DNA from 2 places in the Pseudomonas sp. Y3 TE3536 genome. Region 2 is predicted to be linked to the other one. Evidence: predicted binding sites of a transcription regulator. Region 2 holds the regulator's gene; the other holds the start of a gene.
What was found. Region 2 encodes FliA, which starts transcription of late flagellar genes. Its sites were predicted from a motif close to CTAAAGTTTNNNNNNNNNNNGCCGNTAA; they were not measured.
Positions count from the first base shown of each region.

Region 1: AB7M33_RS20705 (methyl-accepting chemotaxis protein) is a predicted target of FliA. The motif match lies at 1,901-1,928, and genes of this name have one in related genera.

Region 1 covers NZ_JBRJHU010000001.1:4,560,591-4,577,058, forward strand. Annotated here, with positions in the region: gene mtlD (bifunctional mannitol-1-phosphate dehydrogenase/phosphatase) at 1-1,491, opposite strand, end outside; gene AB7M33_RS20700 (hypothetical protein) at 1,575-1,778, opposite strand; gene AB7M33_RS20705 (methyl-accepting chemotaxis protein) at 1,996-3,621, shown strand; gene AB7M33_RS20710 (type II 3-dehydroquinate dehydratase) at 3,678-4,133, opposite strand; gene AB7M33_RS20715 (MFS transporter) at 4,149-5,504, opposite strand; gene AB7M33_RS20720 (LysR family transcriptional regulator) at 5,670-6,605, shown strand; gene AB7M33_RS20725 (AraC family transcriptional regulator) at 6,587-7,456, opposite strand; gene AB7M33_RS20730 (alpha/beta fold hydrolase) at 7,710-9,404, shown strand; gene AB7M33_RS20735 (adenylate kinase) at 9,517-10,047, shown strand; gene AB7M33_RS20740 (hypothetical protein) at 10,143-10,307, opposite strand; gene AB7M33_RS20745 (alpha/beta fold hydrolase) at 10,480-11,199, shown strand; gene AB7M33_RS20750 (LLM class oxidoreductase) at 11,897-12,925, opposite strand; gene AB7M33_RS20755 (glutathione S-transferase family protein) at 12,949-13,584, opposite strand; gene AB7M33_RS20760 (LysR substrate-binding domain-containing protein) at 13,710-14,603, shown strand; gene AB7M33_RS20765 (HEAT repeat domain-containing protein) at 14,690-16,051, shown strand; gene AB7M33_RS20770 (LysR family transcriptional regulator) at 16,062-16,468, opposite strand, start outside.
Region 2 covers NZ_JBRJHU010000001.1:3,671,102-3,685,681, forward strand. Annotated here, with positions in the region: gene flhB (flagellar biosynthesis protein FlhB) at 1-271, shown strand, start outside; gene flhA (flagellar biosynthesis protein FlhA) at 590-2,719, shown strand; gene flhF (flagellar biosynthesis protein FlhF) at 2,731-4,038, shown strand; gene fleN (flagellar synthesis regulator FleN) at 4,132-4,965, shown strand; gene fliA (RNA polymerase sigma factor FliA) at 4,962-5,702, shown strand; gene AB7M33_RS16615 (chemotaxis response regulator CheY) at 5,820-6,194, shown strand; gene AB7M33_RS16620 (protein phosphatase CheZ) at 6,215-7,003, shown strand; gene AB7M33_RS16625 (chemotaxis protein CheA) at 7,016-9,235, shown strand; gene AB7M33_RS16630 (protein-glutamate methylesterase/protein-glutamine glutaminase) at 9,282-10,415, shown strand; gene AB7M33_RS16635 (flagellar motor protein) at 10,415-11,155, shown strand; gene motD (flagellar motor protein MotD) at 11,158-12,003, shown strand; gene AB7M33_RS16645 (ParA family protein) at 12,179-12,967, shown strand; gene AB7M33_RS16650 (CheW domain-containing protein) at 12,967-13,842, shown strand; gene AB7M33_RS16655 (chemotaxis protein CheW) at 13,885-14,364, shown strand; gene AB7M33_RS16660 (DUF2802 domain-containing protein) at 14,366-14,580, shown strand, end outside.

The sequences.
Region 1 (16,468 bases), 890 kb from region 2:
CAGCCGCTCCAGCAAATCACTGCCACGCTCCACGTACAGCGGCATGTCGGGCTCGCTGTTGAACAGAATCAGGTGCAACTGGCTCATGGCACTGCTGGATTGTGCAAAGGGCCTGAAGTGCCCGATAAGCCGTTCGTATTCAGGGGCTGGCGTGGCGGGTTTGCGGGTGACCGCTGGCTCATCCTCCAGGCTGTTCTTGAAGATCTGCGACTTGATGCGTAACTGCCGAACCAGCGCGTCATTGCTGATCTTGGAAACGATGCGGCTGACCACCGTTTCGGCAAAATGGGTCTTTTCCAGCACCTGCTTGCACACCTGTGGCGTGCACAGCAGCGCCAACTGCGCCTGCACCTGGCGCCGGACGAACGCCGCACCGCCAATCTTGTTCAACACGATCAGTACGGTCAGCTCGCGCCCCCTGCGTTCGAAGCGCCGCAGCAAACCCTTGGCAATGACCTTGGCCTGATGCGCGATGGCCTGCTCGGGCAGGCTCATGCCGACGACTTCGGCGGCGTTGTACATCTCGATTACCGCCTCTTCGTCGTCCATGTCGATCATGCGCACATTGTCGATGGTCTGGTCGAACGCGGTGGCGCCGTAGCGCACGCTGTAGCGGCCGAACGCAGCGACCGATTCGCGGAGCATGCGCGAACGGGTCGCGGCAATGATTTCGCAGGGGCGCGTGTAGCCGTCCCAATGGGACAGCACCTGGGTCAGGTAGCCGCCCCCGATGGCGCCGAAGCCGTGGATGCCGACGCGGAACTGGTTCAGTGAGGCAGGGAACGCCTCGTCGAGCGCCGGCATGCCCAAGTCGGGCACGCACTCGCTCAAGTCGGCGAGGAAGGCGTGCATGCCACGGTAGGCCATGAGCGCGCCGGCCTTGACCTCGGGCGCGGGCGGCTTGATGTCCTCGATCAGGATTGCCTGGCCCCCGGCGCGGATCGCTGAGAGCAGGCCATTTTCTGAGTCCTCGACCATGAAGCACTGGCCGGGTTGGCAATTGAGCGCGCGGGCGGCGTGCAGGAAGATTTCTGGGTGGGGTTTGCCTTGGCTGACTTCGTCGCCGCAAACGGTGATGTCGAAGTACTTGAGCACGTTGGCGTTGATCAGGTACTCCTCGGCGATGGCGCGGCGGCTGGACGTGGCGACCGCCAGGGTCAGGCCGGACTTGCGCAGGCGCTCCAGCACCTCGAGCAGGCCGGCTTTGATCGGCACGCCATGGTTGCGCACGTACGCCAGTTCGAGCTCATCGGCGCGCTGGCGGATCTGCGCATAGGGGAAGTCATCGCCGTTGTGAGCCTTGGCGAGGGCCTCGGCCTTTTTCGCGCTCAGGCCCAGCGAGCCGATCAGCGTTTGCTCGCTCAAGGCGGTGCCGAAGATTTCCAGCGAAGCTTGCTTCAGCGTCCTGAAACGCAGGCGCTCGGTGTCGAACATCGTGCCATCCATGTCGAAGATGGCGCTGTGAATTTTCTTGCCCTGAAACATGATCATGGGTGTTGCCCCTTTTTTTGCGTGAGACATCCCGCCTTCAGCCACTGAATGGCGAGGCCGGTGCGATGACGGCGTGTGGGCGGTCAGGTAGGGGGCATGCGATCGACAGGGGGGCGCTCGGGGTTGACCCAGAGGTAGGGCGGGACGGCGCGGGGTGTGCAGAGGAGGGTGGCAAGCTTCGCGGCCAGGCGGGCGCCTGGTTTGACGTTGACGTCACGCCCACTGGCTGCTGCTTGGCTTGCAGGCAATGGGCGCACGTAGCGATGGATACGTGTGATTCCAAGCATAAGGTGCTTATCTTCCTTTTCTGATGACTGACGTTCCTTTTTTACCCTTGCACGTATGCGCCGCCACATGCAAGGCGCCGGCAACAATCGTGCGGTTACCGCACACAAGCGCCTCAGGGCCACTCAAGCCCGCAGCGGGCACTCCGATACCTGCTCACCCGCCATCGAAATCCCGATGAGAAGGGGTGCCAACAGGACCATGAGGAGTACTGCCCGTATGTTTGCCGACCTGAAGATCCGCACCGGAATGTTCTGGGTGCTGTCGCTGTTCAGCCTGACCTTGCTGTTCTCCACCGTCAGCGCCTGGCGCGCGGCGGTGGGCAGCGATGAGCAGATCAGCGAACTGGACCAGACCGCGCACCAGTCGGACCGGTTGAACAATGCGTTGCTCATGGCGATCCGCGCCAGCGCCAACGTGTCCTCGGGTTTCATCGAGCAACTGGGCGGCCACGATGAGAGTGCGAACAAGCGCATGGCGCTGTCGGTCGAATTGAACGACAAGAGCCAGAAACTGGTCGATGAGTTCGTCGGCAACGCCCGCGAACCTGCGCTGCATGCGGCGGCCAAGGAACTGCAGGCCACCTTCGCCGACTACGCCAAGGCGGTGGCGGGGCAGCGTGAGGCGGTGCGGCAGCGCTCGCTGGAGCAGTACTTCAAGGTCAACACCGATGCCGGCAATGCCATGGGCCGCCTGCAGGCGCTGCGTCAGCAACTGGTAGCCACCTTGAGCGAGCGCAGCCAGCAGATCATGCTCGAGTCCGACCGCCGTCTGGAGCGCGCACAACTGCTGAGCCTGGGGCTGCTGGGCGTGACGTTGCTGCTGGCGGCGCTGTGCTGGGCGTTCATTGCACAGCGTGTGTTGCACCCATTGCGTGAAGCTGGCCAGCACTTTAAGCGCATCGCCGGCGGCGACCTGAGCGTGCCGGTGGTGGTGCAGCGGCGCAACGAAATCGGCCAGCTGTTCCACGAACTGGAGCGCATGCAGCAGAGCCAGCGCGAAACCCTCGGCAAGCTCAGCAGCTGCACACAACAGCTGGCTGACGCGGCGACGGCGCTGAACACCGTTACCGAGGAAAGCGCCAATAACCTGCGCCAGCAGGGCCAGGAGCTGGAGCAGGCTGCCACTGCCGTCACCGAAATGACCACGGCGGTCGAGGAGGTCGCACGTAACGCCGTCTCCACGTCCGAGACCACGCAGGCATCGAATCAACTGGCCGAAAAAAGCCGCCGGCAAGTCAACGAGAATATCGACGGTACCGAGGCCATGACCCATGAGATTCAGGCCAGCAGTGGGCACCTGGAGCAGCTGGTGGGGCAGGTGCGGGACATCGGCAAGGTGCTGGAAGTGATCCGTTCGGTGTCCGAGCAGACCAACCTGCTGGCGCTCAACGCCGCCATCGAGGCCGCCCGCGCCGGTGAGGCCGGGCGTGGTTTTGCGGTGGTAGCGGACGAGGTGCGTACGCTCGCCTACCGCACACAAGCATCGACCCAGGAAATCGAACAGATGATCGGGCGCGTGCAGCAAGGTACCGAAGCCGCGGTTGCATCAATGCAGGCCAGCACCAGCCGGGCCCAGTCGACCCTGGACATTACTCTGGCGTCGGGGCAGGTGCTGGAAGGCATCTACAGTGCCATCGGCGAGATCAACGAGCGCAACCTGGTGATCGCCAGTGCGGCGGAGGAGCAGGCCCAGGTGGCGCGGGAAGTGGACCGGAACTTGCTGAATATTCGCGAGTTGTCGAACCAGTCGGCGACCGGGGCGCAGCAAACCCGTGCGGCGAGCCAGGCGCTGTCGGGCCTGGTGGGGGAAATGACAGCGCTGGTAGGGCGGTTCAGGGTGTAAGCGCGACATTCCGAAGTTGCCGAAGGACCACCCGGTCAGCGTCCGGTGAAGGGCGGTTAAGTGTTGGCTGCCCGACGCCGCAGTAAAGTATCGATAGCCCGGATTGCGAGGGGATACCCGTCAGCGCCCATGCCGCAGATCACTGTATTGACCACGCCAGACATGATCGAGTGGCGGTGCAGTTCGTCCCGTGCATGAATGTTCGACAGGTGCAGTTCGACCAGCGGTGTGTCGAGTAATTTCAGCGCATCCAGTACTGGAATCGAGTGAAACGAAAGGCCGGCCGGGTTGATGATCACTGCAGCGCCTTGCTCGAAGGCTTCCTGAATCCAGTCGACCATGACGCCTTCGTGGTTGGTTTGGCGAAAGTCGCATATCAGGTCAAGTTCCAGCGCCAGGCTTTCACTGCGTTGGCGGATTTGCTCAAGCGTGGTGTGGCCGTAGATGTGCGGCTCACGGCGACCCAGCAGGTTCAAGTTAGGGCCGTTAAGGATGAAAACGGTGCGATTCATGATTGTCCTGCTGCGTTATTTGGAAAGAAGGGTGGTAGCGCGGGCTTCGACGGTGTCGTCTTCGGCGACGGCGTTCAGGTCGATGCCGCGGGTTTCCCGGCCGGTGATGATCATCGCCAGCGAGATCAGGTTGATCACCGCGCACAGCGTCACCAGCGGCCACGGCGAGTTGTTCGACTGGCTCATCAGCCACACGGCGATCATCGGCATTGGGCCACCGATCACCAGATTGGCGCCTGTGTAGGCCAGTGCCGAGCCCGAGTAGCGGACCTGGGTAGGAAACGCTTCGGCGAAGGCCACAGGCTGGATGCCGCTTTGGAACTGGGTGAAGCCCAGGAACAGCCCCATGATTGCCATGATGGCGGGGACGTTCAGGGTGTTGAGGATTGGGAAGTAGACGAACAGGATCAGCAACGTCATGCACGAACCCAATGCCAGCGCCTTTTTACGCCCCCAACGATCGGACAGATAACCACCGGCAAGCGCACCGAAAATCGCGCACATGTTAGCCACCATCAGCGACATGAACCCTGTCGATTGGCTAAAACCGAGGTGCTTGGTCAGGTAGCTGAGGGAGAAAATCACGATCAAGTAGAACAGCGCAGCGGGTGAGCAGAAGAACAGCATCAGTCGCAGGATGGTTTTGTAATGGCTGCTCACGGCTGATGTGAGCGGGCTCTTTTCCTGTTTGAGCGGGGCCTTCTTCAAGGCCACGAAGGCCGGGGTTTCATCGACTTTCAGGCGGATGAAAATTGCGACGATTACCAGGACGAAGCTCATCAGGAACGGGATTCGCCAGCCGAAGCTCTCGAACTGCTCGCTTGAAAGCGTCGCTGCCAGGCCCATCAATACGCCGTTGGCCAAAATCTGGCTAAGGGGTGAGCACAGGCCGAGCATGCCGGAATAGCGCCCGCGACGATCGGGGGAGGCGTGTTCCAGCGCCATCAGTTGCGCGCCAGTGGACTCGCCACCCAGTGCGAAGCCTTGAATGATCCGCAGCAGCACCAGCAGGATCGGCGCCCAGATACCCACCTGGCCGTAGGTGGGCAACAACCCCATCAGTACCGAAGCCAGGCCCATCATGGTTACGGTGGCCAGCATCAAGTTGCGGCGGCCGAGTTTGTCACCGAGGTAGCCACAGGTAATGGCGCCCAGGGGCCGGGCGGCCAGGCCGACACCGAACGTTGCCAGCGAAGCGAGCAGGCCTGCGGTGGGTTCCATCGCGGGGAAAAACAACTTGGGCAGAATGGTCGCGGACATCGCGCCATACAACGTGAAGTCGAACCATTCCAGGGCTGTGCCAATGGTGGCGGCGGTCACCGCTTTGCGAGGCATGCGCGAATCATGAGGCGCGTCACTGATTGTGCTCATAAGGGGCTCGTCATTGTTTTTATGGTGTCGGAATACCCATACGATTCCGCTCGGGCTATGCAGTGGAAAGGAATCGTCGAAGTGAATAGACGTTAGCGCATCCTGCTTGCAGAATAATTATCGAAATCACGATAAATAGATAAGCCAGCCTTATGGGTAGCGATTATGGAACTGCGTCACCTTAGAGCGTTTGTGGTCGCCGCTGACCTGCAGCACTTCAGCCGGGCGGCAGAGCAACTGGGCATTGCGCAACCGGCACTGAGCCAATTGATGCGAACGCTTGAGTCCGAGCTCGGGCTAACGCTGTTCCGGCGGGAGAACCGCGGCGTGGCGTTGACCGCTGCTGGCGAGGCGTTCCTGCCTCACGCGCGGCAGTCCATCGAGGCCAGCGAACGGGCAATGGCTGCGGCCCGGCGTGCCAAGCGGGGGGAGGTGGGCGAAATCAACATCGGTTACCACTCGGCATTGTTCGAAGCCAATTTGCCGCAATTGCTCCGGCATTACTTCAGCACGTTCCCCGAGGTCAAGGTGTCGCTGGTCGACGCCGGTATTCGCGCGCAGTTCGACATGTTGCTCGACCACAAACTCGACCTGGCCTTTGCCCGGGTGTTCAAGGACCACCTGCCGGACCGTCTGCGCACCCACCCATTCAGCCAGTCCAGGCTCGTCCTGCTCATCCCGGACAACCATGAATTGGCCGACCGCTTCAGCGGGGACCTGTCGACCCTGCGCCACGAAAAGTTCGTGTTTCTCCAGGACAGCACCGGCATCGGCCTGACCTCCCACACCCTCCAAGCGTGCCGGCAGCACCAGTTGCACCCGCAGAACATCATGTATGTGCCGTCGCTGATGAGTATTCCCGGGCTGGTGGCCGCCGGCATCGGCCTGAGCATCGTGCCCGAAACCATGACCCGGCTGACCATGCCGGGCATCCGCATCGTGCCCCTGGCGCAAGCGGAAATGGTCAGTGAACTTTCGCTGATTTCACGGATTGACGAGCGTTCGCGTGCAGTGCTGCACTTTATCGAAGAGGCTCATGGGTGGGGGCTCGGCGGCCCGGCACCGGGCGGGCAGGGCTCGGCCTACTTCAGCGGGACGTAGATATCCGTTTGCCATTGCTCCAAGGGCGTTTCCGGGTACGCGCTCAGGTAATGGAAGAACAGCGGATGGTCGCGCAGCTCTTCGTTGCTCGACGGCAACCAGTCACGATAAAGCGGGTAGATGGTTTCGCCAATGTAGTCAGGCGAACCGGTATGCCGAACCACCGCGCAGCGCCCTGCCGGGATAAGCCGTTCGTGCACGCCGAAATCGTTGGGCTGCACAGCCTCGTCTATCTCGCCGCAAACGGCGAAGCGGAAGGCGTGCAACGGTGTGGTGTCGGGGTTGTCGAAGGGGATGCCGAAGGTGCGGCTGCTGGCCACTGGCGATTGGCCGCTGTGCATGCGCCATTGGCGAAAACGCGCGACGCTTTCGCCGACTAGGGCGGGCGCACCTCGGTGTTCGAGCGCGGCTACGCGGGTTTCGGTGAAATCCACGATACGGATCTGCATGGTGATACTCCTGGAACGATGGGGAACAACGAATACCGCACTCCAGGCCTGCCAGTTCGGGGCCTTGGCGAACACGCTCGGCGCCATGCCGAAGGCACGCTTGAAGGCTCTGGAAAAGGCTTCGGGGCTTTCGAAACCAGCGCCAAATGCGGCCTCCAGCACGGACGTTGCGGGCGAGGCGACCAATTGGTGCGCCGCGCGTCGAAGCCGCATCAGTTGCACATAGCGTGAAACCGGAACGCCCATGAACGCCGTGAACTGCCGATGGAAGTGAAACGCCGAGAAGTTGGCGATGCGACTCAGTGCATTCACCGACAGGTCATCTTCGAGATGGTTGTCGATGTAGGCAAGCACGGCTTCGAACCGTTTTGCGTAGGTAGGGCTGTGCTGTGAGTCAGTCAACGAACGGAGCCTCTGGAAAGTGCGGTGAGCGCTAGCATCCTGTGTCCAGGCATCGAGGTGCCTAGCCGTGATTGCTCTTTCGGGCAGTCGTGTTGACCATAGCGTGGATGGCACCGAGTTTGCCGGTGCTTTCGGTCAGATCGCTCCCCCGTCATGAAGTGAAAAACCGCTGTCGCGGGATGAGAAGTGGCCGCAGCCACGGCTGCCTTAGAGTCGGAGCACAACACAACCGTGCCCGGAATCAAGAGCCGCCATGAGCAGATCCACGCAAACGAACGAGACCGTCACCCCCAGCCAGCCTCTGGCAGGCAACCCCCTGGTCAGCATGCGCCCGGCCGACCTGGCCAGTTCAGCCGGCTACCTGCTCAAGGCCGTAGGCACCTCGCCGCTCAAGGCGGGTGCCCATGTGGGGGGCTACCTGAAGGCGCTGCGCGGCATCGTCGCAGGCAACACCAGCATCGCGCCAGACCCGAAGGACAAGCGCTTCGCCGACCCGGCCTGGCAATCCAACGCCTTCCTGCGCGCACTGTTGCAGAGTTACCTGGCTGGCCAGGCAGAGCTGACCCGCTTCATCGAGGCCACCGACCTGGCTCCGCTGGAAAAAAGCCGCGCCCGCTTCGTCGCAGCACAGATGGCCGATGCCTTGGCACCGAGCAACTCCCCGCTGACCAACCCCGCGGCGCTGCGCAAATTGGTGGACACAGGCGGCATGAGCATGGCCAGGGGCATCCGCCACTTCGGCCAGGACATGCTGAATAACCGCGGCCTCCCGAGGCAGGTCGACAGTACGCCATTCACGGTGGGTGAAAACATCGCCACGGCCAAGGGCGAGGTGGTGTTTCGCTGCGAAATGTTCGAGCTGCTGCAGTTCGCGCCCACCACCGAAAAGGTCTTTGCCCGGCCCTTGGTCATGTCGCCGCCGCAGATCAACAAGTACTACGCCATCGACCTGTCGCCGGAAAAAAGCCTGGTCAAGTGGATACAGGACAGCGGCGTGAGCCTGTTCGTCATCAGTTGGCGCAACCCCACCCGCGAGCACTGCGACTGGGGCTTGTCCGATTACGCGCTGTGCCTCGATCAGGCGGTGGACGTCGCGCGTCGAATTACCCGTAGCCCGGATGTAAACATGTGGGGCTCCTGCTCGGGCGGCATCACCCTGGCAGCCTACCTGGGCTGGCTGGCGGCCCGTGGTGAGGGCCACAAGGTGGCCAATACCAGCTGGGCCGTGTGCGTGCTCGACACGGCGTCGGCGCTTAACGACACCACCTTGGGTATGTTCACCACGCCGTCCGCCCTGCGCGCGGCCAAGGCCAGCTCCCGGCGCAAGGGTGTGCTCAGTGGCCAGGACATGGGCCGCATGTTCGCCTGGATGCGCCCGAACGACCTGATCTGGAACTACTGGGTCAACAACTACCTGCTGGGCAACCCGCCGCCGGCATTCGACATTCTCGCCTGGAACGACGACACCACGCGGCTCCCCGCTCAGCTGCACGCTGACTACCTCGACCTCATCCAGCAAAACCCCTACAGCAACCCCGGCACCCTGGAGATTGACGGCGAGTTGATCGACATGACCCAGGTAACGGTGGGCGCCTATGTGGTGGGCGGCACTACCGACCACATCACCCCCTGGCAAGGCTGCTACGGCACCGCCCGGCTGTTCGGCGAGGACACGACCTACGTGCTGTCCAATGCCGGCCACTTGCAAAGCCTGGTAAACCCACCCGGCAACCCCAAGTCGTTCTACTACGCGGCGCCCGCCGCCGCCGAGGCGCCGGAAACCTGGCTGCAGAACGCCGGGGAGCGCCAGCAAGGCAGTTGGTGGCCGCATTGGCGCGAATGGATTGGGCAGCGTTCCGGCGAAAGCCTGGCGGCGCCAAAGAAGCTGGGCTCGCGCAAGTACCGGCCGCTTTGCCCTGCGCCGGGTACTTATGTCATGGAGCGTTGAGGCTGCCTTTTCTTCCTGACGCTGACCCGATGCCAGCCGTCGGCTTCAGCGTCTTGCGCAGGTCGGGTGTATAGTGCTGCCCCGAATTCGACGTGCATTCATGGAGGAACAATTGCGAATCTACATTACGGGTGCTTCCTGTGCCGGTGTGACCACCTTGGGTAAAAACCTCGCGACCGTGCTGGGTGCGCGGCATGTCGATGTCGATGATGCTTACTGGATGCCCACCGACCCACCTTTCACGACCAAGCGGCCTGTCCCTGACCGCGTGAAAGTGATCCAGCAAAAGCTCGGTGACCAAGATTGGGTACTGACCGGTTCCTGCATGGTGTGGGGCGATGCGCTGCTTGCGCACGTCGACCTGACCGTGTTCGTCGTCACCCCCACGCCCATTCGCCTTGAACGGCTGGCCGCGCGTGAAAAAGAGCGCTTTGGCGATCGGATTGCACCGGGTGGCGACATGCACGGGATCCACACGGCCTTCCGCGAATGGGCCTCGCAGTATGACGACCCTAACTTCTCGGGGCGCAACCGAGCGTGGCACGAGGCGTGGTTGGCAGAGCAAACGTCTGAAGTGTTGCGGGTTGACGGAACAAGCAGTGAAGAGCACATGGTTGCGGCTGTTTTGCACGCATTATCTTAAGCAGATCAGTCACTCGAAGCTGGCGCGGGGCTTAGGCGGACCCAGTTGACGAGCATGCAGCGTCCTTATCGCGCAGAAGGGCAAGATCCAGGTTCTCACTGCCAATACAATCGCAGTACCGCCAACGACGCCACGCCAATCGCGACGGTGAACAGCATCGGCAAGCGCCATGCGGCAACCAGCGTGATGCCCAGCGCAATCAACTCTTCAGGATTGGCCTGGCGGTGGCGGTGGTCACCCGCTGCAGCTTGCCGGCGCACCTCAAGGTGCTCGACCTACGGCACGGCCTGCCGGACCTGCCGGTGGCGGAGGTGGTACTGACCCACAGTCGAGACTCCGCAGGTTCACGCGCCGCCGATGCGTTGCGCGACCCGCTGTGTAACTGATCAGCGTTGGCCCGTATGCTGCTGTCTGGATTGCCTGGTGAAGAACATGCCCCCTGAAAACGCGCTCCCCCTGGTGTTGATCCCAGGCTTCATGCTGGACGAAACGCTCTGGGATGAAGTGGTCGAGAGCCTGCCCGCTACGTGTGAGGTCCACCGGGCCAACCTGCTCGAGGGGCAAACCCTTGCGCAGATCGCCCGCCATGTCGTGGCAAGTGCGCCGCCTCGTTTCGTCCTCGTTGGTTTTTCCCTTGGGGGCTATGTGGCGAGATCAATCGTGCAGCAATGCCCAGATCGTGTAGCTGCCCTGATACTGATCGCTACCTCCCTGCGTGAAGATTCGCCCGAGCGGCAGAAAGCCAAGCAAGCGGCGGTCGATGCGTCGGCTCACGGGCAGTTTCGCGGTTTGAGCCTGGCTGCCATCAGGCAGTCGGTGCATTCGCAGCGTGCTGCGGATAACGCCCTGACTGGCAGAATTCGTGAGATGGGGACACGCATGGGGCATGCGGTATTTGCCACACAGTCGCTGCTGACCAGAGCGGGTGTGGGGCCTCATCAGATCCAGTGCCCGACACTTGTGATTGCGGCAGCGCAGGACGCGCTGAGGCAAGTTGAAGAGGCTGAAGCCTTATGCGGTCACATCCCGGGCGCACGCCTCGAGATCATTCAAGGCTCCGGTCATATGATCCCGCTTGAACAGCCTCAAGTGCTGGCACAGTTGATGATGCAGTGGCTCGCGGCAATGCCACAGGCAAGCCCGCTTCTGTAGGAAAGCTCACGTTTCACTGTTCTAGCAGTGCCCGTGTGGGAGCAACTGTCTTGTAGTGGTATGCGGGTCTTCATCGTGCAACAACGCGATGATCCGGACGGGCACGCCATGGCGAGAGCAACCGCTACCAAAGCCTGAAAGTACAGCGCAGGCTCAAGGTGCAGCGTGATTTCTGTAGGAATGGGTTTACACGCGGAGCAGGCACCACCTTGGATGGCACGGGCTTCGCCCGTGTTCGCGGGTAAACCCGCTCCCACAGGGTCAGCAACTCGCTTACGAACTTTGTTCTCTGCTCGACAACGCGGCCCAAAGGGCTGGGTGATCTCCCAGAGGATGGGTTGCCCCCAGACATTTGAACAAGCCCACAGGTGCGGCGCTAGCCTTGGAGGCTACACCGTTCGGGGGGGGAGCGGCGGTGCGGCGATCCGACTTGCCCCGCGAATGGGGCTACGCGTTGTATGGCACCGGCTTCGCCGGTGTTCGCGGGGCAAGCCCGCTCCCACGTAATGAATCAATTTTTATAAATTGCGCGAGACAGTTGCTTCCACAGGTGCGGCGCTAGCCTTGCCGGCTACACCGTTCGGGTGGGAGCGGGCTTGCCCGCGAACACGGGCGAAGCCCGTGCCATCCACCGCGGCGCCTGCTTTGCGGGCAAGCCCCATACCGTATGCTGTGCATCTGCGTTGCCTGGCACGCTTTACCAGTCTTGCGACTGCGGTGCAGGCCCGGCCAGCGCCGGAAACAGCGGCACTACCTCTTCGGCCAGTTCCTGAATGATTTCCCGGGCCGGGCGCCGCGCCATCTGCACGCCCAAGGCCGCATGATTGACCCCAGCCTCGCGCCACTCGCCAAGCAAGTCGATCAGCCCGTTGCGCCCGGTGCGCAGTACATAGCCGCCTTGCTGCGGCGTACGCGGGAAGTTGGGGTCGTCGTCCAAGTCGATCCATTCATTGGTCATGTGCGGGCGGAACCCCCCGCCCGGGATCGCTTCGCGCCAGGCGCGGATTTTTTCGGCCAGGCGGCGTGGGCCCAGGATGTTATGGGTGGCGTCGGGGTAGGTCAGCCAGCCATCGGCGTGCTCGCCAAGCCACTGCAGGGTCTGGCGCGAGGAGCCGGTCACCACCAGGGGGATGCGCCCTGACACAGGCCTGGGCAACAGCCGGGCGTTACTGAGCTGGCCCAACGGCGACTGAATAGGCCCTGGGTGCTCGGCCAACAGTTGGCGGAAGTAGTCCACGCTGTGCGCAAAGCGCTCGCCGCGGCTGCCGTGGTCCAGGCCGTAGGCGGGAAACTCCACGGGGCGGTCGCCTGAGGCAATGCCCAGCACCAAGCGCCCGCCCGACAAGGTATCAACGGTGGTGGCGGCCTTGGCCAGGTCGATCGGGTGGCGCAAGGCAAAGATCGCGCTGCCGGTCACCAGGGCGATCTGCCGGGTGTGCGCGGCCAGGTAAGCCAGATAGGTGAACGGGTCGAATACCTGACCGGCATCACCGAAGGCTGGGTCAAACAACGGCACATCGCGCACCCAGGCTGCGGCAAAGCCCAGGCGGTCGATTTCACCGACCAGCCGCGCCTGCCCGGCCAGGGCCTGCAGGTCGCCGTCATAAAAGCGCTGCGGCATGAAGATACCCAGGGTCAGGTGATCTGGGGCAAACATGCGCCGGTAGCCGGGGTGGTGGGCGAAAGCGTTGGCGTTGACGCCGCAGGTGGCAGCTTTAGCGTTCATGGCTGTTCCTGGGTTGTGGGCGTTCATGGGCCGGTGGCCGGAGCTGGCAGGCGGATGCCGCGTTGCACGGCGGGGCGCTGCTCCACCTGCTGGTACCACCGCGTCAGGTGGCGGTGCGGGCTGAAGTCGAAGCCCACCAGGGCGGCGATGTGCAGCCAGGCGAAAGTCGCGATGTCCGCGATCGAGTAGTGGTCGCCGGCCAGCCATGGGTGGCTGGCAAGGTGCTGGTCGAGGACCGCGAAGGTGCTTTCGGTAAGGCTGCGGTAGCGCTTGAGCGCAGCGGGGTTGGGCGTGGCTTCGAAGCATTCGAAGTGCACGCGCTGGCCGAGCAGCGGCCCCATGCTGGCGCTGTGGTACATCAGCCAGGTGATCGCCGCCCAGCGTGGCTGCGGTGCGGAGTCGAGCAACTGGCCACTGCGCTGTGCCAGGTACAGCAAGATGGCGGCCGACTCGAACAGCACGATGTTGGCGCCGTGGTCGACTAACACCGGAATGCGGCCTGCCGGGTTGAGCGCCAGAAAGCCTGCTTGCAGATGCTCGTCGTGCTCGATGCGAACATGTTCCAGGCGATAGGGCAGGCCCATCTCTTCGAGGGCGATGGTGGCTTTGAAGCCGTTGGGCGAGCTGTCGGTATAGAGCACCAGTGACGGGTCAGGCATATCGAGTAACCTCAGGAAAACTAACGCAAGTTGTTTGGCCTGAGCGCTATGCTATGCAGATGAAGCAAGATACAAAAACGATTGCTTCTACCCTAAGCGTTAGTTTTTCTAAAGTGAGGAATGTAATGGGCGCCGTCCTGCCACTGCTTGCCTTGCGCGCCTTCAGCGAAACCACTCGCCTGGGTAGCTTGAAAGCCGCCGCAGAGCGCATGGGGGTTACGCCAGGGGCCATCAGCCAGCAGATTCGCCTGCTGGAGGACCGCCTAGGCGTCACTCTGTTGACCCGCAGCCGTCATGGCGTGCAACTCACCGAGGCTGGGGCGAGCCTGTACCCAGGCGTATCACGTGGCTTCGGCGACATCGAGCGTGCACTGCTCGACCTTGAAGCCCTGGCCCGCGCCAGCACCCTGACCATCAGCACGCAACCGTCCTTCGCTTCTAGCTGGCTGGTGCCGCGCCTGGCCAGTTTCAGCACGCTGCACCCCGGCATCGAGGTCCGTGTCGAGGCCACGGCGGCGTTGGTCGACTTGCACCGTGACCGTGTCGACATCGCCTTGCGCCATGGCCTGGGCGACTACCCGGGGCTGCAGTCGATACCCTTGCTGGCGCCGGTGCTGTTGCCGGTGTGCAGCCCGGCACTGCTCGCCAGCGGCCCGCCACTGCATGCGCCTGAGGATTGCTTGCAGTACCCGCTGCTGCAGGATGCCGACCGTGCCGACTGGACGCTGTGGTTGCAGGCCCATGGCTTCGAGCCCGACAGCCGCAGCCGGCGCGGGCCGAGTTTTGACGAAGAACTGCTGTTGCTAAGTGCGGCCGCGAGTGGTCAAGGTATCGCCCTGGTTCAGGCGCAACACGCCGAAGAGGGGCTGCGTGACGGCAGCCTGGTGGTGGCCGTGGACCGGCCCTGGCCTTCACGTTTCGCCTACTACCTGGTCGCCCGCAAAGAGCAGTTGAAACGACCACACGTGCGGGCATTCATCGACTGGATCGAGGGGCAGCTGGCTGCAGAAGCAGATTGAACCAGGCTCCGAATTCAGCTGCCGTGAAACCTGAGCCTTCGAATAGCGTCTGAAGCCCACACTGCACGCACATGGAATACAAGGGAATGAATGTAAGCTCCGTCAGCAACTGGTTGGGTCGGCTGAAGGCAAGGCAGGTACCGGCAGGGTCCTGGGCCGAGCAGCGGCGTAATGAAGCCCTCGAACTGATCGCGTCTGCCCGTGATGGCGATACGTGGATCACCCTCAGCCATCACGACAACGGCTTCGTGCGAGAAGTCGCGGTACGGGCGCTGTGCGCCGAGCAAACGCCGCAAGCCTTGCAGGCGCTGATCGAGCGGTTGAATGACTGGGTGCCGCAGGTTCGCGAACTGGCCAAGGCGGGCATTCAGCCTTACCTCACAGGCGCCCATGTGACGTCATTGTTGAGCGCCCTGGAATCAGTGGTGGCGCTGGCTGCGCGCCGGCGGGTCGATCATGCTGCCACCCTGGAACAGGTGTGTGCAGTATTGCAGGGGGCGCAGGTTCGGCGTGAAGTCCACCTTGATTTTCTGACCCGGCAAGGCAAGACCGCGCGTTTTCTGTTTGCGCGCTTGCTGGAAGCCGACACCGAGCCTGCAACCCTGCTGCGTGATGCCTTGGCCCACCGCGAATTGACTGTTCGCCTGGCAGCGGTTGCTGCGTGCCAGGCGCTCCCCGCTGCGCAAGCCGTGCCACTGTTAGTGCACGCCTTGCCACACGCGGCTGCCAAGGTGCGGGTCTGTGTGCTGCGGGCATTGCTGCCCTTGCTGGATGACCCGCAGCCGTTACTGCGCCAAGTCTTGCTGGATGCCTCGCCCGCGATCCGCAGCCTTGCGCGTTGGCAGGCGCCGCGCTACGGGGTTGACGCTGCGGCGGTGTTGGCGGCGCGCCTGGCCGGTGAAATGCCCACCACAAAACGCGATTGGCTGGGCGTGCTCGGCCTTGGCGCAGAGCTGCAGGTGGAACTCCCCCTCGCGTGGTGGAGGGCCGCCTTGCAATCGCGCTATCCCTTTGTGCGTTTTGCTGCGGTGCACCAGGCAGGGGAGGCCACTGCGGGTGAGCTGTTCGGCCTGCTGGGCGACCCTTCGGACAAGGTGTTCGCCGCCACCATCGTGCAATTGGGCAAGCTGCCCTGGGCGACCGTCAATGTCGAGGCAAGCGCCTGGTTGGACCGCCATTGGCATGAATGCCCGGCGCCGCGTCGCTTGGCGGTGCTCCACTTGTTGTCTGGCTGGCAGCAAGTGGCCTACCTGTTGCAGCGCCTGGACGCCGAGCCCGTCTTGCAGGCCGGCTGGCTACAGGAGATCAGCGGCTGGTGCGATCGCCAGTATCGGATTATCGACCCGGCCACCTCGCCAACCGCCCGCGCCGTGCTGGTGGCAAGGCTTCAGGGCCTGGTGACGACCGGGCTTGTTCGCGCGCAGCAGGTTGCCCGGGTTATTGCCTGAGCCTGCGGGCTCAAACGCCCCCAGCCTGGTGCATGCAGGCGTTCAGGTCTTCGAGGAACGCCCGCAGGATCGGCGGTGGTGACACGCCGCGCCGGGTGATTACGTCGAAGGGCGAGGTGAGGTCCAGGGTGTTCGCGCCCAGCCGGCGCATTTCGCCGGTTTTCACCCACTGCTCGGCGAAGTGCACCGGCAGAAACCCGATATAGGCACCGGAAATGATCAGGATCGCGGCCGCCTCGATGTTCTCCACGGTCGCGGCGGCCTTGGTGATGCCCAGTTGCTCCAGGTCGTATTGCTGCATATAGCCGCGCACCACGATATGGCACTGGCGAACCTCTTCAAGCAACCGGCCGTTCGCCGCCTTGCTGGCGTACAACGGATGGCGTCGGCCGCAGTACAGCCCCAGGGCTTCGTCGT
Region 2 (14,580 bases):
GCTGGCCAAGGGTACTGATTTCATGGCGTTGAAGATTCGCGAGATTGGTGTCGAGCACAAGATCCAGATCCTTGAATCGCCGGCCCTGGCGCGGGCGATCTATTACTCCACTGAGCTTGAGCACGAGATCCCGGCGGGGTTGTACCTGGCGGTGGCGCAGGTGTTGGCGTATGTGTTCCAGATTCGTCAGTATCGGTCGGGCAAGGGCAAGCGGCCGGAGCCGTTGAAGGATGATTTGCCGATTCCGCCGGATTTGCGGCGTGATGGCTGATAGGTGCTTGGCGATGGTCGTTCAGCGCCTGTGAGATCGAGCGCCGCCCGCGCGGCGCTTCGCAGCACAAGGCTGCTCCTACATCTGTTTCGGGCCAGTGAAGCCTGTGATATTTGCGCGCGATCGCCTCAGGAATAATTGGCCCGAGAAAAATGTAGGAGCAGCCTTGTGCTGCGAAGCGCCGCGCGGGCGGCGCTCGATGTCAAACCCACCAAAAACCCCAAGGCGAACACCCAAATAGCAAAGTTGGAAGGCTTCTTGCAGAGCCACGCCCAGGCGCCCCCTGGGCGTCAAAGTTTTGCATCAAGAGGACTCGCGGTGGATCGCACTCAGTTAATCAACAACGCACGCCACAACCTGGCCGGTCTCGGCCGGGGCAACCTGGGTGTGCCGCTGTTGCTGCTGGTGATGTTGGCAATGATGATGTTGCCGATACCGCCGTTCCTGCTCGACGTGTTCTTCACCTTCAACATCGCGCTGTCGATCGTGGTGCTGCTGGTCTGCGTCTACGCCCTGCGCCCACTCGACTTCGCCGCGTTCCCCACCATCCTGCTGGTGGCGACGCTGCTGCGCCTGGCCCTGAACGTCGCCTCCACCCGCGTGGTCATGCTCCACGGCCAGGAGGGCCATGGCGCTGCGGGCAAGGTGATCCAGGCCTTCGGTGAAGTGGTCATCGGCGGCAACTACGTGGTCGGTGCGGTGGTGTTCGCCATCCTCATGATCATCAACTTCGTCGTGGTGACCAAGGGTGCCGGGCGTATTTCCGAGGTAAGCGCGCGCTTCACCCTCGATGCCATGCCCGGCAAACAGATGGCCATCGACGCCGACCTCAACGCCGGCCTGATCGACCAGGCCCAGGCCAAGGCCCGCCGCTCCGAGGTCGCGCAGGAGGCCGAGTTCTATGGCTCGATGGACGGTGCCAGCAAGTTCGTGCGCGGCGACGCCATCGCCGGCCTGCTGATCCTGTTCATCAACCTCATCGGCGGCATGCTCATCGGCATGCTCCAGCACGGCATGCCGTTCAGCGAAGCCGGCAAGGTGTACGCCTTGTTGACCATCGGTGACGGTTTGGTGGCGCAATTGCCATCACTGCTGCTGTCCACTGCTGCGGCCATCATGGTCACCCGGGCTTCGGGCTCGGAAGACATGGGCAAGTTGATCAACCGGCAGATGTTCGACTCTCCCAAGGCCTTGGCGGTCTCTGGTGCGCTGATGATCATCATGGGCCTGGTGCCGGGCATGCCGCATGTGGCCTTCCTCAGCCTTGGCCTGATGGCCGGTGGCGGCGCTTATCTGGTGTGGAAGAAACAGCAGCAGGTGAAGGTCAAGGCCCAGGAAGAGGCGCAGCGCCAGCAGGACCTGCTGCCCTCGCCACAGCGTGCGCTGGAAACCAAGGAGCTGGGCTGGGACGATGTCACCCCGATCGACATGATCGGCCTTGAGGTCGGTTACCGCTTGATCCCGCTGGTCGACCGCAACCAGGGCGGCCAGTTGCTGGCGCGGATCAAGGGCGTGCGCAAGAAGCTGTCCCAAGACCTGGGTTTCCTTATGCCCACCGTGCACATTCGCGACAACCTCGACCTGCAGCCCAGCGCCTACCGCCTCACGTTGATGGGGGTGATCCTGGCTGAAGCGGAGATTTACCCGGACCGCGAACTGGCGATCAACCCAGGCCAGGTATTTGGCACCCTCAACGGCATTGCCGCACGCGACCCGGCCTTTGGCCTGGAGGCGGTGTGGATTGACGTTGGCCAGCGCTCCCAGGCGCAGTCGCTGGGCTATACCGTGGTCGATGCCAGTACGGTGGTGGCCACGCACCTCAACCAGATCCTGCAAAAGCACTGTCACGAGCTGATCGGCCATGAGGAAGTGCAGCAATTGCTGCAAGTGTTGTCCAAGGCTTCGCCTAAACTGGCAGAAGAATTGGTGCCGGGTGTCATTTCCTTGTCGGGGCTGCTGAAGGTCCTGCAGGCATTGCTGTCCGAGCAAGTGCCGGTGCGCGATATCCGCAGCATCGCCGAGGCCATCGCCAACAACGCGGGCAAGAGTCAAGATACCGCCGCGCTGGTGGCCGTGGTGCGCGTCGGATTGTGTCGCGCCATCGTGCAAAGCATTGTCGGCGTTGAGTCTGAGCTGCCGGTGATCACCCTTGAACCGAGGTTGGAACAGATTTTGCTCAATAGTCTGCAAAGGGCCGGGCAGGGTCAGGAAGACGGTGTTCTTCTGGAACCGAGCATGGCCGAAAAGCTGCAGCGTTCGCTGATTGACGCGGCCCAGCGCCAAGAGATGCAAGGCCAGCCGGCCATTCTCCTGGTCGCCGGCCCGATCCGCGCCATGCTGTCGCGCTTCGGTCGCCTGGCTGTACCGAATTTGCATGTTCTGGCGTATCAGGAAATACCTGACAACAAGCAAGTCACCATCGTTGCCACCGTGGGCCCTAACGGCTGAGGTAGTGGATAATGCAAGTTAAGCGATTTTTCGCCGCCGATATGCGTCAGGCCATGAAGCTGGTCCGGGATGAGCTTGGCTCCGATGCCGCCATCATCGGTAACCGCCGCATCGCCGGTGGTGTCGAATTGACGGCCGCGCTGGACTACAAATTGTCCGCCCTGGCCCCGCGCGTACCCAACGCCGAGCTTGAAGAAGAGCTGCGCAAGACCCACACGCGCATTGCCACGGCCCAGGCCGAGCTGGACCAGCGCAGCGACACCAGCGACAACAACCGCCAATTGTTCGCCGGCCAGTCGCTGACGGCCTCCGAGCCGCTGGTCGAGCCCCACGTGGACGCCCCGGCACCTGCCGCCGCGCCGACCCCGGCGCCGGTTGACCCGCGCCTGTTCGATGCCATGCGCTCGGAGCTGTCGGGGCTGCGCGAGCTGCTGGAAGTGCAGCTCGGCTCGCTGGCCTGGAGCCAGCTGCAAGGCAGCAAGCCGCAGCAGGCCAACCTCTGGCGCCGCCTGCAACGCATCGGCCTGTCCGGCCCGATTGCCCGTGAACTGCTCGACCTCACGACTGAGATCGAAGAGCCACGCCAGGCCTGGCGCATGCTGCTGGCGCACCTGGCGCGGATGATCGAAATCCCCGAGGTAGAGCCGATTGAAGAGGGCGGTGTGATCGCCATGGTCGGCCCGGCCGGCATGGGCAAGACCACCACCCTGGCCAAGCTGGCTGCGCGCTACGTGCTCAAGTACGGCGCCCCGCAGTTGGCGCTGGTGAGCATGGACAGCTTCCGCATCGGTGCCCAGGAGCAGCTCAAGACCCTGGGGCGCATCCTCAATGTGCCGGTGACCTACGTCGACCCGGGCCAGTCCCTGGCCCAGGCGCTGGAACCGCTGCTGCGTAAACGCGTGGTGCTGATCGATACCGCTGGCCTGCAGGCCAGCGACCCGGCCCTGCGCATGCAGCTGGAAACCCTGGCCAGCCGTGGCATCGCCGCGAAGAATTACCTGGTGCTGGCAACCACCAGCCAGAAGCAGGTGCTGACCGCCGCCTACCACAGCTACAAGCGCTGTGGCCTGGCCGGCTGTATCCTGACCAAACTCGACGAAACGGCAAGCCTCGGCGACGTGCTGAGCCTTGCCATCAGTCATGAATTGCCGGTGGCCTACCTGACCGATGGGCCGCGCATTCCCGATGATTTGCACTTGCCCCGGGCGCACCAGCTGGTCACCCGTGCGGTCAATGTGCAGCAGCAGGACGAGCCCAGCGAAGAGGCCATGGCCGATATGTTCGCTGATCTCTATCACAACCCACGGCGAGCGGGTTGATGATGAAGTGTGTGCAACGTAGCTATGCCAAGGGGCACGCAGAATTGCCTCACGTGTGGCCTGAGTCCCAGCGAGACAAGGTAAAGAACAGACATGGGTAGCATGCATCCCGTACAGGTGATCGCCGTGACCGGTGGCAAAGGTGGCGTCGGCAAGACTAACGTTTCAGTGAACCTGTCTCTGGCGCTGGCCGAGCTTGGCCGCAGGGTCATGTTGCTGGACGCCGACCTGGGCCTGGCCAATGTCGACGTATTGCTAGGCCTGACCCCCAAACGCACCCTGGCCGACGTTATTGAAGGGCGCTGTGAGCTGCGCGATGTGATGCTGCAAGGCCCCGGCGGTGTGCGCATCGTACCGGCGGCCTCCGGCACCCAGAGCATGGTGCACCTGGCGCCGGCCCAGCACGCTGGCCTGATCCAGGCGTTCAGCGACGTCGGCGACAACCTCGACGTGCTGGTGATCGACACCGCTGCGGGTATCGGTGACTCGGTGGTCAGCTTCGTTCGCGCGGCCCAGGAAGTGCTGCTGGTGGTGTGCGACGAACCCACCTCGATCACCGACGCCTACGCACTGATCAAACTGCTCAACCGTGACTACGGCATGAACCGCTTCCGGGTGCTGGCCAACATGGCGCAGAGCCCGCAAGAAGGGCGCAACCTGTTCGCCAAGTTGACCAAGGTCACCGATCGCTTCCTAGACGTTGCCCTGCAGTATGTGGGCGCGGTGCCGTACGACGAGTGCGTGCGCAAGGCGGTGCAGAAGCAGCGCGCCGTGTACGAAGCGTTCCCGCGTTCCAAGTGTGCGTTGGCCTTCAAGGCCATTGCGCAGAAGGTCGACAGCTGGCCGTTGCCGGCCAACCCGCGCGGGCATCTGGAATTCTTCGTCGAGCGTCTGGTGCAGCCCACCAGCGCAGGACCGGTACTATGAATGCGAGCGGCTTCAAGATGTACAGCAGGGCGTCGAAAGACGCCCAGTACGAGCTGATCGAACGCTACGCCCCGCTGGTCAAGCGCATCGCCTATCACCTGTTGGCGCGGCTGCCGGCCAACGTCCAGGTCGAAGACCTGATCCAGGCCGGCATGATCGGCCTGCTGGAAGTGGCCAACAAGTATGACGCCAGCAAGGGCGCCAGCTTCGAGACCTACGCTGGCATCCGCATCCGCGGCGCCATGCTCGACGAGGTGCGCAAGGGCGATTGGGCACCGCGTTCGGTGCACCGCAATACCCGCATGGTCAGTGATGCAATGCGCGCCGTTGAAGCAAGAACCGGTCGCGACGCTAAAGATCACGAGGTTGCTGCCGAACTCCAATTGAGTCTCGATGATTACTACGGGATTTTGAACGATACCCTGGGCAGCCGGCTGTTCAGCTTCGACGACCTGTTGCAGGACGGCGAGCATGAAGGCCTGCACGAAGACGGCGCCAGTGGCCAGGTCGAACCGGCGCGGGGCCTTGAAGACGAGCGCTTCCAGGCTGCCCTGACCGATGCGATCGCCAACCTGCCAGAGCGCGAGCGGCTGGTGCTGGCGCTGTACTACGACGAAGAGCTGAACCTCAAGGAAATCGGTGAGGTGCTGGGCGTCAGCGAGTCGCGGGTAAGCCAGTTGCACAGCCAGTGCGCCGCACGTTTGCGCAGCCGTCTGGGTGAGTGGCGGGCGCGCTGAGCGCCAGCCGTTGCACTGAAGACGCTGCAGCCGTTTCACGTTGTGCCGAATTGAATGAATGCGTGCTCGGGGGCCGAGCGCGTTTGAGACTGCTTGGAGGTCTAATTGGACAAGAACATGAAAATCCTCATCGTTGACGACTTTTCGACGATGCGGCGGATCATCAAGAACCTGCTGCGTGATCTGGGCTTCACCAACACCGACGAAGCTGACGACGGCACCACTGCGTTGCCGATGCTGGAAAACGGCCACTACGACTTCCTGGTGACCGACTGGAACATGCCGGGCATGTCCGGTATCGACCTGCTGCGCAAAGTCCGCGCCAGCGAAAAGCTTAAAACCATGCCGGTACTGATGGTGACGGCCGAAGCCAAGCGCGACCAGATCATCGAAGCGGCCCAGGCCGGCGTCAATGGTTACGTGGTCAAGCCGTTCACCGCTCAGGTGCTCAAAGAAAAGATCGAGAAGATCTTCGAACGCGTCAACGGCTGAGTCACGTCAGGGGGCGCGCCATGGATTCATCACAAACGTCTTTGGGGGAGTTCGAATCGACCCTGAAGAAGCATGCCCAGGAGCTGGTCGAGAGCCTGGAGCGCGGGCGCTTCGGCGAGGCGGTGCAGCTGATTCATCAGCTGAACCAGACCCGCGACCGCGGCCTGTATCAGGAAGTCGGCAAGCTGACCCGTGAGCTGCACAGTGCGATCGTCAGTTTCCAGATCGACCCGCACATGCCGCAGGCCGAGGAGGTCTCGCAGATCACCGACGCCACCGAGCGCCTGTCCTATGTGGTCAAGCTGACCGAGGGTGCCGCTAACCGCACCATGGACCTGGTCGAGGAAAGCACGCCGGTGCTCAACGACCTGGCGGGTGAGGCCAAGGCCCTGAGCGTGGACTGGCAGCGCTTCATGCGCCGCGAAGTGGCCGCGCCGGAATTCCGTGACCTGGTCAAACGCGTCGACAGTTTCCTGACGCACAGCGCTGAAGGTAACCGCAAGGTCTCAGGCCACCTCAACGACATTCTGCTGGCTCAGGACTATCAAGACCTGACCGGGCAGGTGATCAAGCGGGTCACCGCGCTGGTCACCGAGGTGGAAAGCAACCTGCTCAAGCTCGTGCTGATGGCCAGTCAAGTCGACCGTTTTGCCGGTATCGAACATGACCACCAGCAGCTGCGTGCTGAAAAAGATCAAGAAAAACATCCGACTCGGGGTGAAGGTCCGCAGATTCATGCCGATAAGCGTGAAGACGTCGTGTCCGGTCAGGACGATGTCGATGATCTGCTGTCCAGTCTGGGTTTTTAAGGAGCACGTTTAATGAGCTTCGGCGCCGATGAAGAAATCCTTCAGGATTTCCTGGTAGAAGCCGGCGAAATTCTTGAGCAACTGTCCGAGCAACTGGTCGAGCTGGAAAGCCGACCGGATGATGCCGACCTGCTCAATGCCATTTTTCGCGGTTTCCACACTGTAAAAGGGGGCGCCGGCTTCCTCCAGCTCAACGAGCTGGTGGAGTGCTGCCATATCGCCGAGAACGTGTTCGACATCCTGCGCAAAGGTGAGCGCCGGGTCGACGCCGAATTGATGGACGTGGTGCTGGAGGCGCTGGACACGGTCAACAGCATGTTTGGCCAGGTCCGCGAGCGCAGCGAGGTCATCCCCGCTACCCCAGAACTGCTGGCGGCGTTGTCGCGCCTGGCCGAGCCTGCTGCTGCCGACGCAGTCGCAGCGCCTGCGGCTGCAGCCGAGCCGGTCGCCGCGGCGCCTGCCGAAGAGCCAGACATCACCGACAGCGAATTCGAGCAGCTGCTCGACTCGCTCGACGCGGTCAAGGCCCAGGCCGCTGCCGATGAGCAGATGCAAGGCGAAACCGTCAGCAGCGCCGGTGACGAAATCACCGACGCCGAATTCGAATCGTTGCTCGACCAGTTGCATGGCAAAGGCCAGTTCAGCGCGGAAGTCGCCGCTGAGCCTGTGGCCAGCGCTGCGGCCCCGGTCAGCGATGAAATCACCGATGAAGAGTTCGAGTCGCTGCTCGATCAGTTGCACGGCAAGGGCACCTTCCAGGCCGATGCCTTGCCGGCCGCCAATGCGCCAGCAGCGGCAGCGCCGCAAAGCGTTGCAGCGGCCAGCCCAACGAGTGACGAGATCAGCGAGCACGAGTTCGAAGCCTTGCTTGATGAGTTGCACGGCAAGGGCAAGTTCTCGGGTGACGCGGTCGCGGTCGAAGCGCCTGTCGCCGCCAAGGTCGAGAGCAAGCCGGTGGCCAAACCGGCACCTGCTCCAGCCGCCGCCCCAGCAGCTGCCAGCAAGCCCGCACCTGCGCCTCGCGCGCCGGCCCCAGCGGCAGAAAAACATGCGGTCAGCGAGGCGGAAACCACCGTGCGCGTCGACACTGCGCGCCTGGACGAGATCATGAACATGGTCGGCGAACTGGTGCTGGTGCGTAACCGCCTGGTGCGCCTGGGCTTGAACAGCGGTGACGAGGCCATGTCCAAGGCCGTGTCGAACCTCGACGTGGTCACCGCCGACCTGCAGACCGCGGTCATGAAGACCCGCATGCAGCCGATCAAGAAAGTCTTCGGCCGCTTCCCGCGCCTGGTTCGCGACCTGGCCCGCCAGCTCAAGAAAGAGATCAACCTGGAGCTGGTCGGTGAAGAAACCGACCTCGACAAGAACCTGGTCGAGGCCCTGGCCGACCCGTTGGTGCACTTGGTGCGCAACGCCGTCGACCATGGCGTCGAGATGCCCGACGAGCGTGAAGCCACCGGCAAGGCGCGTACGGGCCGGGTGGTGCTGTCGGCTGAACAGGAAGGCGACCATATCCTGTTGTCGATCTCTGATGACGGCAAGGGCATGGACCCCAACATCCTGCGCGCCAAGGCCGTGGAAAAGGGCCTGATGGACAAGGACGCCGCCGAGCGTCTGAGCGAGTCGGACTGCTACAACCTGATCTTCGCCCCGGGCTTCTCGACCAAGACCGAGATCTCTGACGTGTCTGGCCGTGGTGTCGGCATGGACGTGGTGAAGACCAAGATTTCCCAGCTCAATGGCTCGATCAACATCTACTCGGCCAAGGGCCAGGGTTCGAAGATCGTCATCAAGGTGCCGCTGACCCTGGCGATCATGCCGACCTTGATGGTGATGCTGGGCAACCAGGCCTTCGCCTTCCCGCTGGTCAACGTCAACGAGATCTTCCACCTTGACCTCTCGCGTACCAACGTGGTCGATGGCCAGGAAGTGGTGATCGTGCGCGACAAGGCATTGCCGCTGTTCTACCTCAAGCGCTGGCTGGTCCAGGGCCAGGTGCACGAAGAGCAGCACGAGGGCCATGTGGTGATCCTGTCGGTCGGCACCCAACGCATCGGCTTTGTCGTCGATCAACTGGTGGGCCAGGAAGAAGTGGTAATCAAGCCGCTGGGCAAGATGCTGCAGGGCACGCCGGGCATGTCCGGGGCCACGATCACCGGCGACGGTCGTATCGCGTTGATCCTCGACGTTCCGAGCATGCTCAAGCGTTACGCCGCGCGGCGTATTTGATTTCGGTGGCGCGCCCTGGCGGGTTGCGCCGCCTAATGGAGTGTTTATGGCAGTCAAGGTCCTGGTGGTGGATGATTCCGGTTTCTTCCGCCGCCGTGTCTCGGAAATCCTCTCGGCGGACCCGACGATCCAGGTAGTGGGTACCGCGACCAATGGCAAGGAAGCAATCGACCAGGCGCTGGCGCTCAAGCCCGATGTCATCACCATGGACTACGAAATGCCCATGATGGACGGCATCACCGCAGTGCGGCACATCATGCAGCGCTGCCCGACGCCGGTGTTGATGTTCTCTTCGCTGACCCATGAAGGCGCCCGGGTGACCCTCGACGCGCTGGATGCCGGTGCAGTGGATTACCTGCCGAAGAACTTCGAAGACATCTCGCGCAACCCCGAGAAGGTCAAGCAGATGCTGTGCGAAAAGGTGCATACCCTGTCGCGCAGCAACCGTCGTTTCGGCAGCTACAACCCAGCGCCTGCCGCTGCGCCGGTCACTACCATCAGCAGCCATGCGCCGACCAGCAGCTTCGCAAGCCCGGCCTCGGCCCCGGCGCGCACGGCACCGCCGGTACGCACCCCGGCCGCAGCGCCCGCGGCACATGCCCCGGCACCCAAGCGCAAACCTTACAAGCTGGTGGCCATCGGTACGTCCACGGGCGGCCCGGTGGCGCTGCAGCGGGTGCTGACGCAACTGCCCGCCAACTTCCCGGCGCCGATCGTGCTGATCCAGCACATGCCAGCGGCCTTCACCAAGGCGTTTGCCGAACGCCTGGACAAGCTGTGCAAGATCAGCGTGAAGGAAGCCGAGGACGGTGACCTGTTGCGCCCAGGCTTGGCGCTGCTGGCCCCGGGTGGCAAGCAGATGATGATCGACGGCCGTGGCACGGTGAAGATCCTGCCGGGTGACGAGCGCCTGAACTACAAGCCATGCGTGGACATCACCTTCGGCTCGGCGGCCAAGTCGTACGGCGACAAGGTGCTGTCGGTGGTGCTCACCGGCATGGGCGCCGACGGCCGTGAAGGCGCGCGCCTGCTCAAGCAGGGCGGCAGTACCGTGTGGGCCCAGGATGAGGCCAGCTGCGTGATCTATGGCATGCCCATGGCCATCGTCAAGGCCAACCTGGCCGACGCGGTGTACAGCCTGGACGAGATCGGCAAGCACCTGGTCGAGGCCTGCGTCTGATGGACGTGCTAAGCCTGATCGGCCTGATCCTGGCGTTTGTCGCGATTGTCGGCGGCAACTTCCTCGAAGGCGGGCATGTCGGCGCGCTGATCAATGGCCCGGCGGGCTTGATCGTGCTAGGCGGCACCTTGGCGGCGGCGCTGTTGCAGTCGCCGCTGTCGGCCTTCAAGCGTGCCTTGCAGATTTTGCGCTGGATCCTGTTCCCGCCCCGGGTCGACCTGGCGGGCGGTATCGACCGGGTGGTGAACTGGAGCCTGACGGCGCGCAAAGAGGGCCTGCTGGGCCTGGAAGGGGTGGCCGATGCCGAGCCCGACCCTTATGCGCGCAAGGGCCTGCAGTTGCTGGTCGACGGTGCCGAGCCTGAAGCCATCCGCAGCATTCTTGAAGTCGACTTCCTGACCCAGGAGGGCCGTGACATCCAGGCCGCCAAGGTGTTCGAGAGCATGGGTGGCTACGCCCCGACCATAGGCATCATCGGCGCGGTCATGGGCCTGATCCATGTGATGGGCAACCTGGCCGACCCGTCGCAGCTGGGTAACGGCATCGCCGTGGCGTTCGTCGCCACCATCTACGGCGTGGCCAGCGCCAACCTGATCCTGTTGCCGATCGCCAACAAGCTCAAGGCTATCGTCATGCGCCAGTCGCGCTACCGCGAGATGCTGCTTGAGGGCCTGCTGTCGATTGCCGAGGGTGAAAACCCGCGCTCGATTGAGCTGAAGCTGCAAGGCTTCATGGAGTAACCATGCGCCGCCGTCGTCATACCGAGGAACACGAGAATCACGAGCGCTGGCTGGTGTCGTACGCCGACTTCATCACCTTGCTGTTCGCGTTTTTCGTGGTCATGTACTCGATTTCCTCGATCAACGAGGGCAAGTACAAGGTCATTTCGCAGGCCTTGCTCGGGGTGTTCAACGACCCCGAGCGGAGCATGAAGCCGATCCCCATCGGTGATGAGCAGCCGCTGAGCGTGCGCCCGGCTGAGCCTTTGGTCAGGGACAGCGAGCAGACCGAAGCGGGCCTGGCGCAGACCAACGTCGACCCGCTGAAGACCATCAGCGACGACGTGCGCGACGCCTTTGGCGACCTGATCAAGACCGACCAGATGACCGTGCGCGGCAATGAGCTGTGGATAGAGATCGAGCTCAGTTCCTCGCTGCTGTTCGGCAGCGGTGATGCCATGCCCAGCGACAAGGCCTTCGATATCATCGAAAAGGTGGCGAACATCCTCAAGCCGTTCGCCAACCCGGTGCATGTCGAAGGCTTTACCGACAACCTGCCGATTCGCACTGCGCAGTACCCGACCAACTGGGAACTGTCGTCGGCGCGGGCGGCCAGCATCGTCCGCCTGCTGGCCATGGAAGGGGTCAACCCGGCGCGCATGGCCTCGGTGGGCTATGGCGAGTATCAGCCGGTCGCCAGCAACGACAGTGCCGAAGGCCGTGCGCGCAACCGCCGCGTGGTGCTGGTGATTTCGCGCAACCTCGAAGTGCGCCGCAGCCTGACTGGCACAGGTAGCGCCAATGCCACGCCGGATGCGGCGTTGCGCCGTGCTGGCACACAAAGTGCACCGCCAACAGCGAGTCAGTAACTCGTCAATTCTCCGTCACTGCGTGTTGTCTTGCTTGCTGAGCGCGGTACCTGTGGGAGCGGGCTTGCCCCGCGAAGCAGGCGACGTGGTGGATGGCACGGGCTATGCCCGTGTTCGCGGGACAAGCCCGCTCCCACAAGGGTGGGCGCTAAATTTATGAGTCAAGAGTTGTCCTATGAGAGTCTGGGCAGTAGCCAATCAAAAAGGTGGCGTCGGCAAGACCACCACGACCATCGCCCTGGCTGGCCTGCTGGCTGAGGCGGGCAAGCGCGTGGTCGTCGTCGACCTCGACCCGCACGGGTCGATGACCAGTTATTTCGGGCACAACCCCGATGCGCTGGAACACAGCTGCTATGACCTGTTCCTGCACCAAGGCAGCGTGCCCGAGGGCTTGCCGGGGCAATTGCTGCTGCCGACGAGCGACGAGCGTATTTCGCTGTTGCCATCGAGCACTGCGCTGGCGGTGCTGGAGCGCCAGTCGCCGGGCAAGAATGGCCTGGGGCTGGTGATCGCCAAGAGTCTGGCGCAGCTGTGGCAAGACTTCGACTTTGCCTTGATCGACAGCCCGCCCTTGCTCGGCGTGCTGATGGTCAACGCCCTGGCCGCGAGCCAGCAACTGGTGATCCCGGTGCAGACCGAGTTTCTCGCGGTCAAGGGCCTGGAACGCATGGTCGGGACCCTGGCCATGGTCAACCGTTCGCGTAAACAGGCCTTGCCTTACCAGATCGTACCGACCCTGTTCGACCGCCGTACCCAGGCCTCCCTGGGCACGCTCAAACTGCTGCGCGACACCTATGGGCAGCATGTCTGGCAGGGTTACATCCCGGTCGACACGCGCTTGCGCGATGCCAGCCGCAAGGGCGTGACGCCTTCGCAGTTCGATGGTAAGAGCCGTGGGCTGATTGCCTACCGGGCGCTGCTCAAGCATTTACTGACCTACCAAACCGCAGTGCAGGTGGCCTGATGACGCAGACACGGCAAACCAGCACGCGGCCGCAGATGGCCCTGCAATCCTACCTCGATGGCTTGTTGCAAGAGGCCACCGAGGCCGACGACCTGATCGAGCTGCCGACAGCACCGGAGGACTTCGCCGACGCGGTGCGCGAGGAGCAGGCGCGTGATGCACGCCAGCCTGCCCAGGCCACCCTCGCGGCGCCCCGGCCCTTTGCCGAGCCGCGGTTACAAGTACTGCCCAGCGTGCTGCCGGTGGAAGAACCGGTGGTGGCGGTGGTCGAGCAGCAGGTAGTGGCCGAGGCCAGCATCCCGGTGCTGATCGAAGCGCCCGCGGTAGAACCGGCGGTGCCGGTGGTGGATGTGCACCTGCCTGCGCCGAACTTGCCGGTGCCGCCGGCAAGCATCGATGGCCGCCCGGCCTGGGCAGCGGAGCCGTTCGAGTGCCTGCTGTTCGACGTCGCCGGGCTGACCCTGGCGGTGCCCTTGGTGTGCCTGGGCTCGATCTACAACCTGGCCGGCCAGGAGCTGACGCCGCTGTTCGGCCAACCGGACTGGTTTCTTGGCATCCTGACCTGCCAGGCCGGCAACCTGAAGGTCCTCGACACCGCGCGTTGGGTAATGCCCGACCGCTACCGCGACGATTTTCGCCAGGGCCTGCAGTATGTGATTTCGGTCCAGGGCTATGAATGGGGGCTGGCCGTGCACCAGGTCAGCCGTTCCCTGCGCCTGGACCCGTCCGAGATCAAGTGGCGCAGCCAGCGTGGCCAGCGCCCCTGGTTGGCCGGCACGGTGATCGAACACATGTGTGCCTTGCTTGACGTCGCCGAACTGGCCGAGCTGATCGCCAGCGGCGCAGTCAAGCAGATGCACGCCAAACACAAATGACACCGAACACACCGCCTAGCGCGGATTTTGAGGGGTAGGGGAATGAAAAAGTCGTCCGCACAAGGTTCCGAAGATCCGATCCTGCAATGGGTAACCTTCCGTCTGGACAACGAGTCCTACGGGATCAATGTCATGCAGGTGCAGGAAGTGCTGCGCTACACCGAGATCGCCCCGGTACCGGGCGCGCCGAGCTACGTGCTGGGCATCATCAACCTGCGTGGCAACGTGGTGACGGTGATCGACACGCGCCAGCGTTTTGGCCTGATGCCGACCGAGGTGACCGACAACACCCGTATCGTCATCATCGAGGCGGACAAGCAAGTGGTCGGTATCCTGGTCGACAGTGTTGCCGAGGTGGTCTACCTGCGTCAGTCCGAGATCGAGACGGCGCCAAATGTGGGTAACGAAGAATCGGCCAAGTTCATCCAGGGCGTGTGCAACAAGAACGGCGAACTGCTGATCCTGGTGGAACTGGACAAGATGATGACCGAGGAAGAGTGGTCCGAGCTTGAGAACATCTGAGTTGATCCTTGAGGTTGCTGTCATCTTCCTGGCGCTGCTTTGGGCGCTGGGTGTGTGGATGTTCCTCAACCACACCAAGCGCCAGCGCGAGCTGGCGGCGCAACAGGCTGCGGGCGATGCGCTGCGTGATCAGCGTATCAAGGACCTGGCCAAGCGCCTGGACGACTACCAGAACGGTACCGTGCGCATGGGTGAGGCTATCCAAGACGTGCGCGA